DNA from 2 places in the Paenibacillus stellifer genome. Region 2 is predicted to be linked to the other one. Evidence: predicted binding sites of a transcription regulator. Region 2 holds the regulator's gene; the other holds the start of a gene.
The links. Region 2 encodes NrdR, which represses ribonucleotide reductase genes. Its sites were predicted from a motif close to AACACNATATATNGTGTT; they were not measured.
Positions count from the first base shown of each region.

Region 1: PSTEL_RS10775 (adenosylcobalamin-dependent ribonucleoside-diphosphate reductase) is a predicted target of NrdR. The motif match lies at 5,078-5,095, and genes of this name have one in related genera.

Region 1 is NZ_CP009286.1:2,380,729-2,387,854, forward strand. Features, by position in the region: gene PSTEL_RS10750 (N-acetylmuramoyl-L-alanine amidase family protein) at 1-160, opposite strand, end outside; gene PSTEL_RS10755 (YqzE family protein) at 335-535, shown strand; gene PSTEL_RS10760 (hypothetical protein) at 623-1,759, opposite strand; gene PSTEL_RS10765 (YqhG family protein) at 1,895-3,115, opposite strand; gene PSTEL_RS10770 (DEAD/DEAH box helicase) at 3,112-4,860, opposite strand; gene PSTEL_RS10775 (adenosylcobalamin-dependent ribonucleoside-diphosphate reductase) at 5,191-7,126, shown strand, end outside.
Region 2 is NZ_CP009286.1:2,158,135-2,165,260, reverse strand. Features, by position in the region: gene PSTEL_RS09715 (helix-turn-helix transcriptional regulator) at 1-451, shown strand, start outside; gene PSTEL_RS09710 (DHA2 family efflux MFS transporter permease subunit) at 686-2,182, opposite strand; gene PSTEL_RS09705 (TetR/AcrR family transcriptional regulator) at 2,204-2,851, opposite strand; tRNA gene PSTEL_RS09700 (tRNA-Lys) at 3,103-3,175, opposite strand; tRNA gene PSTEL_RS09695 (tRNA-Ala) at 3,182-3,257, opposite strand; gene nrdR (transcriptional regulator NrdR) at 3,420-3,893, opposite strand; gene PSTEL_RS09685 (alpha/beta-type small acid-soluble spore protein) at 4,034-4,264, shown strand; gene PSTEL_RS09680 (lytic transglycosylase domain-containing protein) at 4,346-4,912, opposite strand; gene coaE (dephospho-CoA kinase) at 4,909-5,508, opposite strand; gene PSTEL_RS09670 (manganese efflux pump) at 5,518-6,303, opposite strand; gene mutM (DNA-formamidopyrimidine glycosylase) at 6,497-7,126, opposite strand, start outside.

The DNA.
Region 1 (7,126 bases), 220 kb from region 2:
TCAGCACCAGGCGGTGGCTATGACCGAGAATGGTATGGCGGTCCGGCTCGGCCTCAGCGGGAGCGGCGTAGCCCGGACCGCCACTGCCGCACAGCAGCGCTCCGGCAAGCAGCGCCGCCAGCCGTCTTGTTCTCTTCATTCCGCTCGTGCCACTTCTCATATAACGTCCATCCTCTCTTGAAGCGAAGACTCGGGGTTGTATATCCGCCGCCAGCCGGTTCGCGCTTTTGAAGGATAGAATGCCCAGAGCTGCCCGTTATATCCGTCCCCCTGGTTTAAAAGCTCTTCAAATGACGCACACTATTTATGAGAACAAGAAGGGGAGGTGGACGTGTTGGCCTCTGACGGAGAAGAACTGGTCAAGTACATTACGGAGAGAGTAGTCGGATATATGGAGAGTCCGCGGGAGGATCGCCACCGCGGCCGCGGCGGCAGACAATCCTGGAGCCAGCGTTGGTTCGGCATGGTTCCGCTTGGGCTATCCATCTGGAGAAGCGGCAGACGGCAAAAAGGCGGCAGTGATCGTAAAGAATAGTGGAAAAGCGCTAAGAGTAGTGGCAAAGGCGCTAATTGTGTTGGCTGAGCTCTCCCGCTTCAGGGCAGAGCTCTTTGTGCTGCCGGTTCAATCGGTCCGGCTGCTGTAGAGCTGGACAGTCCCGCCGCTGCGCAGGGCGTCCAGCGGCAGGAAGCGGCTTCCGCCAGCCGCTGCGTAGAGGATTCCGGTGGCAGCGCTGCCTGGAGGGTTCCACTGCTGATATCCGGTAATCAGCAGCGGACCTCCAGACAGCTCATTGGCCCCGCCGGCCTGGCGGTACACCAGTCCCCGGCCTGATTGAAGCAGGGCGGGGAAGTCCCGGGCCTCCGGCACGGCGGTGCTGGGGGAGGACAGCCAACCGAGGTTGCTGTATGGATTGTCTTCATTGCTGGCAATGACGACCGGGTTCGGCGCATAACCTTCTCGAAGATTTCGGTACTGCAGTCCGAAAGAGCCCTTTCCGGCTGCCGATTTGGCGGCCGCTTGAGCTTGTTCCTCGTTCCAGGGGAGAATTTCGGGATGGAGGGCGTTCAGATACAGAACACTTCCATCAATCGTTACCTTCCAGTAAGGCAGCAACGGGAGGTACTGCGCAGCAGCGTTAAAGGAAGCTCCGGATAATCCGGTTAGGGAAATGATGCCTTTCTGCGCCAGGAACCGGCGCAGCTCTGTAAGGGAATAAGGGATACCGTCCTCGGCTGCTCCATACTCGCTAAGAATATAGCCGCCATCTTCGGAAGAGGTGATGATCATATAGCCGATTTCCTTGTCTCCGTCCTTCACGCGTACTAGCCAGCCATGCGTACCCGGACCAAGCGCTTCAATTTCCTGCTTCGCGGTCTTCCAGGCTTTGAACGGCTCGCTATCCGCCAGCTTGTCCGCTGCCTGGCGGGCGAAAGCGAGGACGGAAGCGGTAGCGTCATCCTCTCCTCGCTTGGGTAGAGGAGACTGGGCCGAGACGGCAGCGGAACTGGCGCTCTTAGCATTCAAGGCAGCTGTGAGGCCGGAATATGGGGCAGCGGATACGGCCGACTTCCCGGGGCGGGAGTCGGCTAATGCCGGCAAGCCGTGCGGCAGCAGCGGAAAGGAAGCCGCCGTCAGCAGCCCAACGATCAATAGTAGGGATGCTCTCTTGAGAGCGGCTGTGCGCTTGAATCTGGTCTTGCGATTCCCGGTAACTGGAAGACGTCCGCTGGACGCCTCCGGTCGTTGATCCTTATTCATCTCGGTTCACCTGTCTTTCGGCGCTTCATTTCGCCTTAATTGTAGCGGACAAGCTCTGAAAAGGCTGTTGCATGCTGTCGCGCCGGTCCGAAGGACTTTTGACTCCATTTAGCGACTGGGGTCGCTTTGTAGCGGTCAGCCCTGCGGCCGGCTTCGAAGATGGAACAAACCATAGACAACGGGCGACACGGCAATATGGGGTTTGTACTGCCAGCTGGTCTCCCGTCTGCGGCTTTGATACTGCTCCTCAACCTGCCCGCGCCGCTCCTCGTCTGTCTCCCGGATCAGCTCCTGATAATAGGCGTCGATGATTTGAAGCTCAGCGTCCAGACGCTTACGGGCTTCCATCGCCCAGCTGTAATCCTGGACCGCCAGCCCTGCGGTGATATGCCGTTCAAGCAGCTGTGCCCCTTCGTCCAGCGTAAGCTCGGACGGCTGAACATGAATGTTCTCCGGAACGCGCGGAGTCATCGGGATCTCTTCCAGCGTGTGCTCGAAGCGTTCGCGGATTTCGCCGCTCAGCAGCGACACGCCGATGAAATGCAGCTCCTCCCGCTTCAAATCGCAGCTCAGCTCGATTTTGAAGCAGACGGCGAGCCAGGGCTCATAGGCCGCCGGGAAGATCGTGCGCCGCTGGACGGCGCCCGGCTCCTCGAAGAGATAGAGGCAGCGGCCCTCGCTTCGGGCCGCTGCCCAAATCTGCCGGAGGCGCTTGCTGCCGAAGACGACATCCTCCCGGCGGATGAGGCCGGGACCGAGCCTGGGCAGGAGGGGGGCGACGCCGAAGTAGCGGGACAGGATGCCCTCCTGCGGTGTTCCTGCCAGCGTGTTCCCGCTCAGGGATACGCCGGCAGGAAGCTCCGCCTGCTGAGCGGCGGAGACACCGGGCGCAGTGCCCGGCTGAGGCGCGGGAGCGCCTGCGCGATCAGCGCCGGGCGGGGAGCCGGCACCGCCCGGCCCCGGTGCGGCCGGCACTCCCGGGGCCGGAAAACCGGCTACGGGGTTACGCCCGCCCGCAGCCTGCGGCCCGGGCACCGGTGCCGGGCTGCCCGGGCCGCCTGTGCCATGCGGCGTTCCCGCGCCGCCCGGGCCTCCCGCGCGGCCCCCCGCACTGCGCGGCCCGGGGACGGCATCGTACGTCTCCGGATCGAAGACGAACGTGAAGGACAGCGTTTCCGGCTCCGCGCCGGTACGCTCCACGAACCCCCAGTAATAGGGCCGGTCGGTCAGCATCCGGTCTGCGCGGGGTGACAGCTTGACCGTAACATGGACCGGCGATTTTTCGATAATCTGGCAGTCGGTCGCCATTAAATATTCCATCACCTGGCTCTGGACCTGCTTCGGTGTTAACGTCATGTCGCCGCCCCGCTTTCATCCTGAATGCCGTCCTTCAGGTCGGCCAAGGTCTGGCCGATGCTGCCGACCCTGCGGCGCAGCTCGTCGTCGCTTCCAGCCTCGAGCATGACTTTGTACAGACTCTTCTCCAGCGATTCTTTCTTCTCGAACCGTTCGAGAATCGTGTCGAGTCCGCCGATGACGCTCTCGAACAGATTGATTTTCTCATGCAGCAGATGCAGAATATGCTCCTCGATCGTTCCGGCTGTCGACAGGTTGTGAATATGAACGTCGTTCTGCTGGCCGAGCCGGTGAACCCGGCCGATCCGCTGCTCCACCCGCATCGGGTTCCAAGGCAGATCGAAATTGACCATGTGGTGGCAGAACTGCAGGTTGATGCCTTCGCCGCCCGCTTCGGTGGCGATCATAACCTGGGCGCGGCCCCGGAACAGATCCATCATCCAGTCCTTCTTGCCGCGGTTCATTCCGCCCGAGTAGGGGACGGCCTGCAGCCCGTGGCTGCGGAAATATCCGAGCAAATACTCCTGAGTCGCCCGGTACTCGGTGAAGACGATTACCTTCTCGTTCATATCCTTGACCAGTTCAATCGTCTTCTCCGCCTTCGTATTCGCTTTCACGGACCGGATCTGCTGAAGCAGCCCGATCATCCGTTCACGGCGCGGGGAGTCTTCCGGCAGCTTTTTAATCAAATTGACCAGGGTGACAAAGACGGCGTCCCGGCTGCTGCACACCTCGCGCTGCAGAGTGACGAGCGACAGCATGCTGCTTAAGTTGCCCCCGGACTCCTCATACTGGTCTTTGACAAAAGCTGTGACGCCGTCATATAATGTTTGTTCTTCGGGCGATAGAGTAAGCGAGACGTTTCGAACCTTCCGCTTCGTAAAAGACACCGGCCCTTCGCCCCGGCGGTTGCGGATCATGACCTTCGACAGCTCGCCGCGTAGCTGCTCCTCATTCTTTGCCACGCGCTTATCTACCACGAAATTGGCGGCAAAATCACCCTGGTTGCCGAGCTGTCCCGGCTTCAGCAGCGTAATGAGGTTGAACAGCTCGCCGAGATCGTTCTGCACGGGTGTGGCGGTGAGCAGAAGGCAGTATTTTTTACGAAGCTGCTGAACGAACTGGTAGTTGGTTGTCTTCTTGTTCTTGAGCTTATGGGCTTCGTCGATGATAAGCATGTCATATTCGTCCTGGATCAGGCGCTCCTTATGGGGAGGCCTTTTGGCCGTGTCCATGGACGCGACCACGATATCGTTGTCCCAGGAATAGGCTTTCTTCTGGGCAACGGCCGAAATGCCGAATTTGGTGTTCAGCTCGCGCACCCATTGCAGCACCAGGGATGCCGGGACGAGGATCAGCACTCTTCTGACCAGCCCGCGGACCAGGTACTCTTTCAGCACAAGGCCCGCTTCGATCGTCTTGCCTAGACCGACTTCGTCCGCCAGAATGGCGCGTCCCGACATCTGAAACAGCACCCGGCGGGCGGTGTCCAGCTGATGGGGAAGCGGCGACAGTGAGGGCAGATGCTTCATGCACTGCAGCTCTTCGAAGCTCTCAATCAGGCCGGACGCTTCGCCTTCGACGGCGAGACGGGCGAGACGCAGCTCGCCCCAGGGTCCGCCTTTTTGCAGACCTGCCTTCAGATCGTCAAGCCAGCTCCGGTCGAAGTTCAATGGGACGGGAAGCTGCGGCTCGGGGACTCGACCGGGAGCCGGGCCGGTTATGATGCGGAGATCTTGCTTCATGCAGGCTGTCTCCTCCCGCTTGGAATATACTTACGGAACGTATCACCAGTATGCGCTAAAGCAGCGGAATTCATAACAATTGCCTTTTTGGCGCGAGTCTCTAAAAAAAGGAGAAACAAAGAGATTTCGCGAGCTAGAAAGGAGATTTCGGGGCTTCGTCCGTTCTTTTCGACTTGGGACACAATCTACAAGATATGGTATAGTTTAAAAGCTATTTCACACAATATATTGTGAAAAAATGAAAAATCCCGTTTGAAAACCAGCGAAAGCGTTTATTGGCTGGTAACGGGAAATCGGACTAATCATTTTACTTTCAGGAGGTTGTTTATATTGAGTACAGTGGAACACAGTCAGCGGCTGGAAGGCTTGAGCGAAAAAATCTTTTTGGACCGATATGCCTGGAAAGATGCCGACACGAATAACGCCAAAGTGGGAGATGTGGTTCTCGTTCTGACGAAGGACGACCCCAAATTCCCGACCAAGGAAGTCGGCGAGATCGTCGAGCGCGAGGGCCGGATCGTGACGGTGAAGACCCGCCGCGGCGAGCTCGTGAAGTCCGATGTGGAGAAGCTGACGCTTAATATTGAGAAGACCCCTGAAGAAATGTGGGACCGTCTCGCCGGAGCGATGGCTTCGGTTGAGAAGTCGCCGGAGCTGCAGCGCCAATGGCAGGACAAATTCCGCAGCATTCTGGATGACTGGAAGCTGGTTCCGGGCGGCCGGATTGCGGCAGGCGCGGGTGCCAGCGATGAGCTTACGCTGTTCAACTGCTATGTCATTCCTTCGCCGAAGGACAGCCGCGGCGGCATCATGGAGACGCTGTCCGAAATGACCGAGATTATGGCCCGCGGCGGCGGCGTCGGTATCAATCTGTCGTCCCTTCGTCCGCGCAGAGCGGTCGTTAAGGGCGTGAACGGTTCCTCCAGCGGCGCCGTGTCCTGGGGCGGCCTGTTCAGCTACACGACCGGTCTGATCGAGCAGGGCGGAAGCCGCCGGGGCGCGCTCATGCTCATGATCAACGACTGGCATCCGGACGTGCTCGACTTCATCACCGTCAAGCAGACGATGGGCCAGGTGACGAACGCCAATCTGTCGGTATGCGTGAGCAACAGCTTCATGAAAGCCGTCAAGGAAGACCTCGACTGGGAGCTTGTGTTCCCGGATACGACCTATCCTGACTACAATGAAGTATGGGACGGCGATCTCGACAAGTGGAAAGAGGCCGGCCGCAAGGTGAACCATTATCGCACGGTCAAAGCCCGCGAAATCTGGCATACGATCATCGAATCCGCATGGAAATCGGCGGAGCCGGGCGTCGTCTTCATGGAATACTATAACCAGATGTCCAACAGCTGGTACTTCAACCCAATTATCTGCACGAATCCTTGCGGCGAGCAGGGGCTGCCTGGCTGGGGCGTCTGCAACCTGTCGGCCATCAACCTTTCCAAGTTCTATGACGCGGAGAACCATGATGTCGCCTGGGACGATCTGGGCACGACAACCCGCTATTCGGTGCGCTTCCTCGATAATGTTATCGACAAGACACCGTACCATTTCCCGGAGAACGAAGCTAACCAGAAGAAGGAACGCCGCGTTGGTCTCGGAACGATGGGTCTCGCCGAGCTGATGATCAAGCTGAACATCCGCTACGGCAGCCCGGAATCGCTGGAATTCCTGGACAAGTTGTACGGCTTCATGGCCCGTGAGGCGTATTTGGCTTCCGCCGGAATTGCGGCCGAGAAGGGTTCCTTCGAAGCGTTCGACACTGAGAAATATTTGCTGAGCGGCTTCATGAAAAATATCACTGAGGTATATCCGGAAGTTGGCGAAGCCATCACGAAGAACGGCATGCGCAACGTTACTGTTATTACCCAGGCTCCGACAGGCAGCACAGGTACAATGGTCGGCACTTCGACCGGTATTGAGCCGTACTTTGCGTTTAAATATTTCCGCCAGAGCCGTCTCGGCTTCGACGAGCAGTTCGTGCCGATCGCCCAGGAATATCTGGAAGCCCATCCGGGCGAAGAGCTGCCGGATTATTTCGTAACCTCGATGGATCTGTCCGCGAAGGATCATATCCGTGTGCAGGCGGCGATTCAGCGCTGGGTGGACAGCTCGATCTCCAAGACGGCCAACTGCCCGAACGACTTCACGATTGAAGAGACAAAAGAGCTGTATGAGCTCGCATTCGACCTCGGCTGCAAAGGCGTCACGATCTACCGCGACGGCAGCCGTGACACGCAGGTTCTGCAGACCGAGAAGAAGG
Region 2 (7,126 bases):
CCTGCCCGAAGACTTCTACGCACTGGCACAGGGCCGCCCCGCCGGCAGCGACGTGGAGGAGCTCCGATCCTGGACGGAGCGGGTCATCGCCGCATACCGCCGGTCCGTCAGTATGGTGGAGAAAGATTCGCGCTCGTCCATCATCCGCAAGGTTCAGGAGTATATCGCCCTCAATCCGGGCACGGTGTCGCTTCAGAGCATCTCAGCCCATGTCTTTCTGAATCCCTCCTATCTCTCCAAGGTGTACAAACTGGAGACCGGCGAGGGCATCAGCGAGTACATCCTGCAGGTGCGGATGGAGATCGCGAAGGAGCTGCTGGCGGAGTCTCCGAACAAAATCTACGAAATCTCCGTCCAGCTCAGCTACCAGAAGCCCAGCTATTTCATCCAGCTCTTCAAGAAGCATTACGGCATGACCCCTCAGGAATACCGCAACATGCTGGACTCTTGAAGCCTGTCCGTGCTGGCAGTGCTTGCAAGCTTGAGGTGTAGGTTAGATGCCTTCCCGCGAGACCGGATTACCGGTTCGGGAAGGCATCTGCTGTTGCTTACGATTGTTGGCTTACGATTGTTGGCTTCCGATTGTTGTTATGCTCCAATACCGCACTCACAGGCACAAAAAAGCTGCCGAGAATTCTCGGCAGCCAGTTGCATGGCATTTTTCGTACACATGCTCTTCGTGCAATTAATGTCCGATCATCGAAGCAGCTTCGGGAGCAGGAGCGGCTTTCTTCCCGGAGTTCCCGCCGTCAGAGGCGGGCTTGCGCAGGAACAGGCTGAACAGAACGCCGGCCACGGCGATGCAGGCCGTGAAGAAGAACACATCGTCGAAGCCCTGCGATGCAGCAGCCAGAGGGTTGCCGCCCTTGCCAGCCTCCGCCATATGCGCGGTAATCCGCGAAGTCAGATAGCCAGTCATCCCCGCAACGGCGAACGAGACTACCACTTGCTGCGCCGCCGTCGTCAGCGGTGTAACGCGACCGACCAGATGGCGTGGAGCCGAGTTCAACACATGGGTGTTAACCGGCATCATCGTCAGGCCCATTCCGAGCCCCATCATGCCCAGACACAGCATAATATGCGGCAGACTGGTATCGACCGTAATTCCCGACAGCAGGAACAGTCCTCCAGAAATGATGATCAACCCGACAAAAGCCAGCGGCCGGGCACCGATCTTGTCAAACAATCTGCCGCCAAGCGGCATCCCGATTCCCGAAGCCAGCGCCTGCGGCAGAAGGATAAGTCCGGTCTCAAGCGGCGTATAGCTGCGCACCTGCTGCAAATACAGCGGCACGAACAGCATGGAGCCGAACAGGGCAGCCTGTGTAATCCAGGCCAGCAGAATGCCTCTGGTGAAATGCGAGGAGCCGAAGACGCGCAGCTCCAGCAGCGGATTTTTCTGCATCAGTTCCACCACGATAAAGAGCAGCAGCGCTACCCCGCCGACGACAAGGCCCGTGATGGCGGCTGTCGTTGACCAGCCATCCGTGCCCCCTTCGTTGACGCCGTAAGCCAGCATCGCAAACGCGATCGGAGCGAGGATCATGCCCAGCAAATCCAGATGCGGCGTCTCATGCCGCTCGGTAATCGGCAAATATTTGAAGCCCAGCACGACGGCCAGAATGCCGATCGGCAGATTGATCAGGAAGATCCAGTGCCAGCTTGCATACTCGATCAGCCAGCCCGACAGCACCGGCCCCAGCGCTGGCGCCAGCAGCATCGGAATTCCGAGCATGCCCATAATCGAGCCTCTGCGCTCGGGCGGTGCCAGCCGGAATACCATCGCCATACCGATCGGGGCGACCATCCCCCCGCCAAGACCCTGAATGATCCGGAAGACAATCAGCTGCGTCGAGCTCTGAGAGACGGAACATAGTACAGAGCCGATGACGAACATAATGATCGTGCCCAGGAACACCCGCCGGGCGCCGAAGCGGTCGCTCATCCAGCCAGCCAGAGGTATAACAGCAGACAGAGCAAGCGTATATCCTGTAATCGTCCATTGAACGGTTTTGAGGCTCGTATCGAAGTAATCCACCAGAGCGGGGATAGCCACATTGACAACAGTGCTGTCCAGAATAACCATAATCATGCCGACGATAATCGCCAGCAGCGGCGGAATAATGGCTTTCAGCGAAAAGCTTTCTTCGGCGGCCGCGGCGCCTTGTACAGTAGGTTTCATTTTTTCATCTCCACTACTTAATTATTGATGCTGCGAGGCACCCCGGTCATACCGGTAAAAATAATGGTCAAACAGATTCTCAATCTGTTCGTCGACCGACGGGAGATTCTGGAACGGTGACTCCACTTCCGCCTCCTCGTCTCTTCCGCAGGGGTACATGACAATCGGAATCAGCACAGCTCCCTGGAGCTGTACCATCATCAGCTGCAGCCGCTTCTCGTCGGTCACGCCACTGATGCCGCTTAGTGTCTCCAGCATTTTTTTTCTCTTTATCGTCTTGCTGTATTGGGAATACTTATGAATGGAACGCAGGATGTTTCCGCTCTGGTCCACCATCTGCTTCGCTAGTCCCGGATACTGACGAAGATAGCCGACATAGGCCTTGAAAAAACGCAGCAGCCGCTCTCTTGGCGGCAGGCTCTCGTCCTCCAGCGCGCCAAATGCGTCGTCGAAACCGGAAATCAGCATGCGCGTAGCTTCTTCCAACAGATTATCCTTGGAGTGGTAGTGGTAATTGACCAGCGCCAGATTGCTGCCCGCTTTGGCGGCGATCCGCCGCATTGTCAGGTTCGCAATTCCTTCCTCGCGGATCAATGCGATCGTGGCGTCTAGAATTTGCTGTTTCGTTGCTTTGTCGCCAGACGCCGCCGATTCTTCTCCCTTAGCCATACTATTTCATGTTCTCCTCCTTAGTAATGCCAATTTAAGCATCGATTTAAACATTGTTTAATTCATTGTTTAATATACTCTCGTTCCGCAGAACTGTCAACACGCCTGATGTCATTTTAACCCCGGAACCGACCGTTAATGCCGAAAAGATTTTCTATCCGTAACACGTGAATTCGGGAGGACACGCTGCTGTACCGCTCTTCTCCTGAATACGCAAAAAGAGACGGCATCTCTGCCGTCTTTACTTATAATGGACTCTCAGGGGCTCGAACCCTGGACCTGTCGATTAAGAGTCGAATGCTCTACCATCTGAGCTAAGAGTCCATAATATGGTGGAGCCTAGGGGGATCGAACCCCTGACCTCATCGCTGCCAGCGATGCGCTCTCCCAGCTGAGCTAAGGCCCCTTATGGAATTGGGATATGTATGCTGATCGGCTTGTCCACTAAGCAATATCTCACAGCCGACTTTTATATAATACAGAATCCCAAACCTGATGTCAACACTTTTCTATATTCACGTAACTGTCCTCTCCATCCGACGATCGATCTGCAAGATGCCGCAGCGTCTTACAGCACATCCTCATCTTCATTCTTGGACAGCAGCGCCTTCAGCTCTTTCATGAACATATTGATGTCCTTGAACTGGCGGTATACCGACGCGAAGCGTACATAGGCAACCTCGTCCACCGGATACAGCTGTTCCATGACCAGCTCGCCGATCTGACGGCTCTCCACTTCGGCGACGGCGATGCCCCGCAGCGATTTCTCGACCTCGGAGACGATCATCTCCAGACGCTCAACGGAGACGGGACGTTTCTCGCAGGCGCGAATCAGGCCCCGGAGAATTTTATCACGGCTGAATTCCTCGCGGCTGCCGCCCTTTTTGATCACAATCAGCGGAGTCTCCTCCACCATTTCAAATGTGGTAAAACGGCGGCTGCATTTCTCACACTCTCGCCTGCGTCTGATGGATCTGTTCTCATTGGCCGGACGGGAGTCCAGCACCTTGGTATTGGTATGGTCGCAATAAGGGCATTTCATGCCTCGCGGTCACTTCCTTCGCATTGTATTTGGGTTATCAAGAGGAACTTTTTTTCCAGTAAACACCTTGTCCGTTCCGGTTATGAATATGGCAGGTTCGGCACATAATACTGTTACCAACCGATAGGAGGTGAACAACAATGGCACAGGCAAGCAATGGCAGCTCCAGCACCAACAACCTGGTTGTACCTAAAGCCAACGCCGCTTTGGAGCAACTGAAATATGAGGTTGCCCAAGAACTTGGTATCACTCTTTCCCCGGACGGATATCAAGGCAATAAAACTTCTTACGAAAACGGTTCGATCGGTGGATACATCACCAAACGTCTGGTAACTCTGGCCGAACAACAGCTGGCTGGACAATTCCAGTAATTCGCCTTTAACAGGGCAATGATTTGGAAGTGCTGAGCGGCCTTCAGGCCGCCGGCACTTCTTTATGCGTTGAATTTTGGGTCAGAACATGTTTCCGTAGATTTCAACATACTGATTGTAATAATAAATGACCCGCTGCACATAGTGCCGCGTTTCACCGAACGGAATATTCTTCAACTGCTCCTCGCTTCCGTCCCAGGAACCGTCCTCCAGCCAGCTCTTCACCTTCCCCGGCCCCGCATTATAAGCCGCAATCATCATCGCACGGTTGCCGCCGAACTCTCCTGACAGCGTATGCAGATACCAGGTTCCCAGCTCAATGTTAGCGGAAGGTTCATCCCTCAGCTTGTCCAGCGAAACATCGGGCAGCTTGGCCTTCTCGAGCGCCCATTTCGCCGTGTCAGGCATCAATTGCATGAGTCCCAGCGCTCCCTTACGGGATTCCTTGCCGGTCTTGTAGTTCGTCTCGACCCGGATGATGGCTGCGACAAGAAAGGGGTCGACCTGATAAGTGAGGCTGTGCTTGCGGATATCCTCTTTATAATGGATGGGATAGAACCAGGACATCCAGTTCGTGCTGAGAAACAGAACGGCGGTGAAGCCGATGAACAAGAGAAGCAGAACCCGTTTTTTGCGCAGCAGCCTCAGCATGTAAATCCCAGCCTGTCCATCAACTGCTCGATCTGCTTCTCTGTTTCGGCGGGATCGCCACTGTTGTCAATCACGTAGTCGGCCTTCTCCCGTTTGAGCTCAATATCCATCTGCGAATCGAGCCGGGCCTTGGCCTGTTCCTCCGTCAGCCCATTTCGGGCGATCAGCCGCTGAATCTGCACCTCACGCGGTACATAAACCACCAAGATCTTCTCGAACAGATCCTCCTGCTCCGTTTCGTAGAGCAGCGGAATATCCACGATAGTAAGCCGGGAAGCATCCTCCCGCTCAAAAGCCTCCATCCGCTCCCGGGTAATCCTGCGGATCACCGGATGGGTTAGCCCGTTGAGCGTCTTCCGGGCTTCAGGGTCGCGGAATACGATGTCCCCCAGCTTCGACCGGTTCAGCGTTCCGTCGGGTTGCAGCACCTCCGCGCCGAAGAATTCGGCAACGGAGGCCAGCACCTCGTGTCCGGGGAGCATGATCTCCCGGGCAATGGCATCGGCGTCGACGAGCCTTGCTCCCTTGCTCACCAGCAGGGCGGACACGGTGCTTTTGCCGGAGGCTATTCCTCCGGTCAAACCCATAATCATGTTTTCACCTCATAACAGCTTCAGTATTCCAATGGCAATCAATAAGAGCGCCGGCAGCAGCGAAGCCCGCTTCATCCAGGAGCTTCCGGAGAACCGGAAGCCGGTATGAAGCCCCAGAAGCAGAATGCTTCCGCTGAACAGCGCAATCGTAAGCGAAGTCCGCAGCGGTTCAAAGCCCAAGAGCGCAGCGCCAAGCCCTGCTCCGAATGCGTCAAGGGAAAGCGCAATCCCGAGGACCAGCGCTTCAAGGGGCGAAATGCTGCCCGATTTGTCCATATCCGCCGACGACGGGGTGCGCAGAATCTGAATGACGATCCCAAGACGCCGAAGCTCCAGCGAGAATACGGCGGACTTCTCGTCTTGATTCCCATCATCTGCGCGCACCGGTTCTGGCAAAGACGGCCCGGATGACGTCAAGACCACATCAAGCTCCACAGGCACACATTCACTGCCGTTCTCTCCCGCATGTTCACCTGCTTCAGCCTGCTCGCCGCCCCTCGCTTCGGCCGCCTTGCCGTCATCCTTCTGGATCAGCATCTGCACCAGCGACCAGCAGCCCATCAGCAAAATGATGACAGCGCCGATACGGGACGCAATCCCGGGAGATACAACCGATGAGAGCAGCACGCCGACCTGCATCGACACGCTCATCACAACGCCTGAACACAGCGCAATGATCAGAACCGAGAACAAAGGAATTTTCAGCTTGCGCAGACCATATGTAACGCCAACGCCGAAACCGTCCAGACTCAGGGCAAAAGCCAGCAGCAGCAGTGAAACAAAAGGGCTAAACACCCGCAATCCCTCCCGTGAAGAACCGGGGCTATAAGGGGCCTTCAACCCCTCAAGCCGTCGTTCGCTAATGTAGCATTCTTCACCCAGTATATGGGCGGGAGGTCCCGGTGGTGTCATCCTTCTTGAAACCGTGTGAAACAACTAATTATCCGGCGCAATCCAGCGCAGACTGGAGAATCCAGAATAAACCGGCCTAGGTCAGCAGCGGAGGCTGGCAGCTTGGGCAAAAATGCGTGCCCCGTCCCCCGACAACGCTCTTCTCCACCTTGGAGCCGCAAGTGTAACAAGGTTCATCCTTACGCCCGTATATCCGAAGCTTATGCTGATAGCTTCCGCTCTCTCCCTGGCCGTTCACGTAGGACTTAACGGAAGAGCCGCCGGCGTTCACCGCGTTCGTCAGCGTATCGACAATGGAGTCGTGAAGCCGGACGATCTGCTCATCGGTCAAGGAACCGGCAGCTCTCTCCGGATGAATGCCTGCAGCATGCAGGGACTCATCCACATAAATATTGCCGATGCCGACCACGTATGCCTGATTGAGCAGCAGCGGTTTGATTTTTGTATTCTTCCCGGCAAGCAGAGCCTTAAACGCCTCCGCCGTAAAATCAGGAGACAGCGGCTCCAGCCCCAGATTTTTCAGCGGCTGCTGAAGAAGATCCTCGCCGGGAAGGAACAGATCCATTGTCCCGAACTGCCGGACATCGGTGTACCGGAGCTCAGTGCCGTCATCGAAGTGGAAAATCACATGACTGTGCTTGTCCAGAGGATCGCCCTCGGCATACAGGCCGTACCGCCCCTCCATCCGCAGATGGCTGACCAGCAC